2 regions of the Yersinia massiliensis genome follow, and region 1 is predicted to be linked to the other one. Evidence: predicted binding sites of a transcription regulator. Region 1 holds the regulator's gene; the other holds the start of a gene.

Region 1 (3,421 bases):
AAGTGAGCAAACTGGTGAACGCCCATGGCATTGAAAGAATGCAAGCGTGGCAGGATGGCTTGAAAGATGCCAAAGACGCGAAAGACTTTGCGACCAAGCGTGTCGGCGTCAACTTCTGGGACACCTTGTTCTGGGGCGGTGCGGACGCGATCAATGATTGGGCCAACAAAGGCTACGAAGTGGTGGCGTCTAACCCTGATTATGTCTACTTCGATATGCCATACGAAGTTAACCCCAATGAGCGTGGTTACTACTGGGCGACCCGTTTTAGTGATGAAGCTAAAGTGTTCAGTTTTGCGCCAAATAACATGCCGCAAAATGCCGAAACCTCTGTCGATCGCGATGGTAATCACTTTAGCGCGAAAAGTGATAAACCTTGGCCTGGTGTACACGGCATTTCCGGTCAGTCATGGAACGAAACCGTTCGCACTGATGAGCAAATGGAATACATGATCTTCCCACGCGTTCTGCCGCTGGCGGAGCGTGCTTGGCACCGTGCGCCATGGGAGCAAGATTATCAAGCAGGCCGTGAGTATATCGGCGGCGAAACACATCATGTCGACACCAAGGCATTGAGCGCCGATTGGCAGCGTTTCGCTAATATCATGGGGCAACGTGAATTGGCGAAACTGGACAAAGCAGGTATCGCTTATCGCTTACCTGTTCCGGGTGCGCGAGTCGTGGCGGGTCAACTGGAGGCAAATATCTCCTTGCCAGGTTTGAATATCGAGTATTCAACGGATGGTGGCCAACATTGGCAACAGTATGATGCCAAGGTGCAACCAAAAGTCAGCGGTGATGTGCTGATCCGTTCAACCAGCTCAGATGGCAAGCGTAGTAGTCGTGCCGAGCCGGTTAAAGCCTGATCATTGGTTTCAAAATGCTGTGTCTACTGTTAATGGTTATTTGCCAGATTTTGCGGTAAGCAAATTTAAGTGAAGTTGAGTTGATGGTTTTTTCCCCGGCTTGCCGGGGTTTTTTTTGTCAAAAATGAGCTGGCCCGCAAAATAGTACATGATGATAATGCAGTGCGAGAAGACAAAACCGGCAACGAAGAGGTCACGAAAGAGAAAGAGGGAAGGGGTATAAATAAGAATGACCACCTGAATCCCGACCAAGATTAATCTAGGTAACCGTTCGGGAAAGGTGGCCATTTTGCTGAGGGTTATGTTAACCCACTCATTCACTAACGCTATCTGAGTGAAATAAACTTAATATCATTCAGTGCTTAAAATCTTTATTAAGATCAACGCGATAACATGATGTTATCTTTTATCGTGCGCAGACTCATTTTCACGGCAATCGCCGGTTTCACAGTGGCCGTACAAATACAGACTGTGATTGGTGAGCTTAATACCGTGTTGTTTAGAAATTTCACGCTGAAGTGTTTCAATCGCTTCATTACTAAACTCGATCACTTTGCCACAATCCAAGCAAATCAGATGATCGTGATGGTGCTGCTGCGTCAATTCAAAGACTGATTTGCCACCCTCGAAATTGTGGCGGGTCACAATACCGGCATCATCAAACTGGTTCAATACGCGGTAAACCGTCGCCAGACCAATTTCCTCACCGATATCAATCAGCTTTTTATAAAGATCTTCCGCGCTGACATGATGGCATGCCGGATCTTGCAACACTTCCAGAATCTTCAGCCGGGGCAGTGTTACTTTAAGGCCAGCGTTTTTTAAGGCTTTGTTGTTGTCAGTCATGCGGATTCAGTCCTGTTACTATCGATTCAAATTAAGGCTGTTCAGCCTATGACATCCGTGGCGCAATAATTACAATTGCGTCTCATTATAGAACTGCTAGCCCCAAATGAAAACCGTGGTTGTTAACAAAGATATAATTGCACACTTTGTAAGATTAATCATGCAGTGTATTGATGAATGGGGATATAGCATCATTTTAGACTATATACGCAACGGATAACGTTACAAATTTGTAGCGGTAAATTTTTATTTCTCATGAATGATGATGCGGATTTGTGGGTGACTTAACAGAGCGGTGAGAAAGGGATGAAAGACAACGGAAACGCTAGGCGATGTGACACATGCCAATGCGTTTCCGTGAGGGCGAATTAACCCGTGATTTCTGACAAATTCATCTCTTCACTGATTTGTTTAACCCAAGCATCAACACGTTCGTTTGTCAGCTCCGGTTGACGATCTTCATCGATAGCCAAACCAATAAAGTGATCGTCATCAGCCAAGCCTTTAGAGGCTTCAAAGTGGTAGCCTGCCGTTGGCCAGTGGCCGACAATCGCTGCGCCTCGTGGTTCGATGATGTCACGGACTGTCCCCATCGCATCACAGAAATACTCAGCATAGTCTTCCTGATCGCCACAACCAAACAAGGCAACCAGCTTACCGTTGAAATCGATCTCTTCCAGTGTCGGGAAGAAATCATCCCAGTCACACTGTGCTTCGCCGTAATACCAAGTTGGGATACCGATCAGCAGGATATCGAAGGCTTCTAAGTCTTCTTTGCTGCTTTTGGCAATGTCATGAACCTCAGCAACCTCTTTGCCCAGTTGCTTTTGGATCATCTTGGCAATGTTTTCGGTATTGCCAGTATCGCTGCCAAAGAAAATGCCTACAGTTGCCATATAACTTAATACCTTATAAATTCAATTAGTTATGCAGATTATCGCGGTTTATGCCGAATAATATAACACATTTCATAGGGCGGCATAATGCCAGAAAACTCTGTCAGACCAGTATCAAGTTCATGCGATATTAAATTTTTGTGAGTTGCTCAATCTTATAACCCTCTTGCCGATAACCGTTATGTAACCGAAAGGTTGCAAATTGCGGTGCCAGGGGAAACCGGCAGTTAAAAATTTGCCGGGGAAGGAGTTGTCGTTAGCTGTATGGAACGTCCTTTATTGCTTTTCGGTCATCAAATTACACCAGAGTCTCTATCGGTCATCATCCGATTTATAAGGGGAACGAACATGCAGTTTTTAAAAAATATTACTATCAGAGCAGCGTTACTTTGGGTGCTTGGCGCCTTTTGCCTGCTTTGGGGCGGCGTCTCTGCCTATACGCTGCTGTCACTGAACCAACTGACACAATCGTCTAATGCGAACAGTGTCTTGGTTGAAAACATGAATTTAGTCAATCAGGGGACAGATCAATATTTCCGTATGGTGACGCGTTTGGCGCGTTCGGTCGATTATCGCCAAAGTGGCAACATGGCGGACGCGGACAAAGAACTTAAATCGTCGAATGTCGCCTTAGAGAATTTGAAGAAGAAACTCGCAGAATTTAAAGCCATCGATCATGCGCAGATTGATCCTGCGTTAGTCACAGGGGTGATCGAGGGATGGAGCGGATTGATTGATCAGGGGGTGACACCGCTTTATCAAGCTGCGATGGATAACAATACAGCTGCTTATCAAGAGTTAGCGAAAAAAACA
Region 2 (3,421 bases), 830 kb from region 1:
CGGGATGGTGGATTTACCGATGCTGTCTAGCCCTTCACTGAAGCAATCATTATCGGGTCACTATGCCAGCACCATGACGTTGGAACAGTTGGAAAAACTGCCTGAGTCTGAACGGCGTCAGCACGTGTTGATCGTACAAGATCCTTTCACCAGTTATTATGATGCGCAAGTGGTTGCCGACTTTGTTCGGCTGGTAGAAAAGCTAGGCTTTAATCCTGTGCTGTTACCTTTTTCACCCAATGGCAAGGCACAGCATATTAAAGGCTTCCTACAACGCTTTGCCAAAACTGCGCGCAAGACGGCTGATTTTCTGAATCGCGTCGCGTTATTGGGCATGCCAATGGTCGGTGTTGATCCCGCGCTGGTGCTCTGTTATCGCGATGAATACAAAGAAATTTTGGGCGATACCCGTGGTGATTTTAATGTGCAATTGGTGCATGAGTGGTTACAGGTGGCATTGGCGGAGCAACCTGAACAGCAGATGAGTGGTGAGTCTTGGTACTTGTTTGGTCATTGTACTGAAAGCACTGCGTTGCCAGCGAGTAGCCAACATTGGGCATCGATATTTTCCCGCTATGGTGCCAAGTTAGAAAATGTCAGTGTTGGGTGTTGTGGCATGGCGGGCACTTATGGTCATGAAGCGAAGAACATCGATAATTCGCTGGGTATCTACGCATTGTCGTGGCAGCAAGCACTGCAAAAGCTGCCGGGTAAACGTTGCTTAGCTACTGGGTATTCGTGCCGCAGTCAGGTCAAACGTATTGAGGGTAATGGATTGCGGCATCCGTTACAGGCTTTACTCGAATTAGTTTAACGCGCTGTAATAAAGCCGCAAATCCCGCTGAGCTGACGCTGGTCAGTGATGCGGGTGAGAGAAAGCAGCTAACACCGCTGCAACTTCAACAGGAAGGGATACCCCAAACTAATTGGAGTTGCAGGTAGGCAGCAAATGAACGAATCCCGCTGAGCTGACGCTGGTCAGTGATGCGGGTGAGAGAAAGCAGCTAACACCGCTGCAACTTCAACAGGAAGGGATACCCCAAACTAATTGGAGTTGCAGGTAGGCAGCAAATGAACGAATCCCGCTGAGCTGACGTTGGTCAGTGATGCGGGTGAGAGAAAGCAGCTAACACCGCTGCAACTTCAATTAGGAAGGGGAGGATGAATGCTTTGGAAACGAACGGCCACACTCGAACAACTCAACCAACAAAGCCAAGGCTGCATGCTAGGGCACCTGGGTATTGAGTTTACTCGGTTCTCCGATGACGAACTAGAAGCGACGATGCCAGTTGATCACCGGACGACTCAGCCTTTTGGTCTATTACATGGCGGGGCATCTGTGGTGCTGGCAGAATCGCTCGGTTCGATGGCGGGCTACTTGTGCACCATTGAGGGCCAGCAGATTGTTGGGTTAGAAATTAACGCTAACCACTTGAAAGCGGTGCGTTCTGGCAAAGTGCGTGGTTGTTGCCGCGCGATTCATGTGGGCCGTAGCCATCAGGTGTGGCAAATAGAGATTTACGATGAGCAGGACCACCTGTGTTGTACCTCTCGCTTAACGACCGCAGTACTGACGCGCTAACCTTAGTCTCCATCATTCCTCTATTTCTACCGCGACCTTGCTCAGGGCCATAATGGCCTTGAGCCACTCAAAATATCCCGTGCTTATCGCTTGAATGCTTTGAGGTTCATTGTGCTTTCAATGCTTAGCGATTCGGCACTGTTAATACTTTGATCGGTGATCGTTTGAGGGTATATCAATTCGATAAATACATCGAATCACTCTGATAGGTTTCCCCCACAGGTGTTTTCAGCTAAAATTAATTTAGAAATAGGTATTTTCTATGAATGTTTAAAAACGCAAAGGCTGACTGCGATTAGCCTTTGATATAGCAAGGGATATGAGCATCGCTGCGAAATTTATTGATTAATTTCAGCGTGATAAAAGTGCACTTGTTCCGCTAGACCTCTTCGGCCATCGCAGCATGCTTCTTTCGTTGCCGCCTCTTTCAAGGTTAAAACGGCACTTTTCTTAATATCCCTGCAAAACAAACGGTTGAAGTGATAATTATTATCACTACCATTGTGAACATTCTGTGTTGGTTCACTCATAATCAGCTAGCAAATCTTTAACCTGAAATGGACTGCATCCAACATCATTGGGTGATTGAGAAACATGAGGTAGGGCATATGCAACAGGAATCAGTCGGCACATTTTCACTCGATGATAATGTCTGGCAAGGCGTCACCATCACGGACAGTGCTGCGGCACAAATTACGCGGCTCATGCAGCAAGATCCGCAAGTTAAAGGGTTGCAACTCGGGGTCAAGCAGTCAGGTTGTGCAGGGTTTGCCTACGTGATGGATATGGCGAAAGAACCCGCCAATGACTGTCTTGTTTTTGAGCACGGTAGTGCCAGACTTTATGTGCCACTGAAAGCGATGCCATTTATTGATGGTACCGAGGTGGATTATGTCCGCGAAGGGCTAAACCAGATCTTCAAATTTAATAATCCTAAAGCTCAGCATTCCTGTGGGTGTGGCGAGAGTTTTGGCGTTTGAGCGATGTAAACGAAATGACACGAAGCAATGTTGAAGTTCCTGATGATGTGCAGGCTTGGGTCAGCGATGGTCGCTACAAAGAAGGCTTTTTTACCCAGTTAGCGACCGATGAACTGGCCAAAGGTATCAATGAAGATGTGATACGTGCTATCTCTGCTAAACGCAATGAACCTGAGTGGATGTTGGAATTTCGTCTCGGTGCCTATCGTAGCTGGCTAGAGATGGAAGAGCCGCATTGGCTAAAAGCACATTATAAGAGCTTGGATTACCAAGATTATAGCTATTACTCCGCGCCATCTTGTGGCAGTTGCGATGATAGCTGTGATTCACAACCGGGTGCAGTGCAGCAGTCATCGGGGGCTGCCGCGCATAACGAACCTCAAAGCAGCGAGAATGAATACCTTACGGCAGAAGTCGAGTCTGCTTTTGCTCAGCTTGGGGTACCGGTGCGTGAAGGGGCTGAGGTGGCGGTCGATGCCATTTTTGACTCAGTGTCAGTCGCAACGACCTATCGCGGCAAACTAGCCGAACAAGGGATTATTTTCTGCTCATTCGGTGAAGCTATCCAAGAATATCCGGATTTAGTGCGCAAGTATTTGGGGTCTGTGGTGCCAGCAAAAGATAATTTCTTTGCGGCACTTAATGCCGCTGTCGCTTCTGATGGCACTTTTGTTTACGTGCCCAAAGGGGTGCGTTGCCCAATGGAATTGTCCACTTACTTTAGAATCAACGCGGCTAAAACCGGCCAGTTTGAGCGCACCATTTTAATCGCCGACGAAGACAGTTATGTCAGCTACATCGAAGGCTGTTCAGCGCCAGTACGTGATACTTACCAGTTGCATGCCGCCGTGGTAGAAGT

What was found. The regulator Fur, encoded in region 1, represses iron uptake genes when iron is present. The targets are predictions, from matches to a motif close to ATAATAATGAGAACNACTATCAA.
Positions count from the first base shown of each region.
Region 2: the regulator Fur is predicted to act here: its motif matches at 2,062-2,084, upstream of sufA (Fe-S cluster assembly scaffold SufA).

Region 1 covers NZ_CP028487.1:3,389,221-3,392,641, reverse strand. The annotation lists gene DA391_RS15755 (beta-N-acetylhexosaminidase) at 1-866, shown strand, start outside; gene DA391_RS15750 (hypothetical protein) at 903-1,187, opposite strand; gene fur (ferric iron uptake transcriptional regulator) at 1,266-1,712, opposite strand; gene fldA (flavodoxin FldA) at 2,081-2,608, opposite strand; gene DA391_RS15735 (methyl-accepting chemotaxis protein) at 2,957-3,421, shown strand, end outside.
Region 2 covers NZ_CP028487.1:2,556,083-2,559,503, reverse strand. The annotation lists gene ydiJ (D-2-hydroxyglutarate dehydrogenase YdiJ) at 1-814, shown strand, start outside; gene DA391_RS11955 (hotdog fold thioesterase) at 1,166-1,582, shown strand; gene sufA (Fe-S cluster assembly scaffold SufA) at 2,191-2,562, shown strand; gene sufB (Fe-S cluster assembly protein SufB) at 2,577-3,421, shown strand, end outside.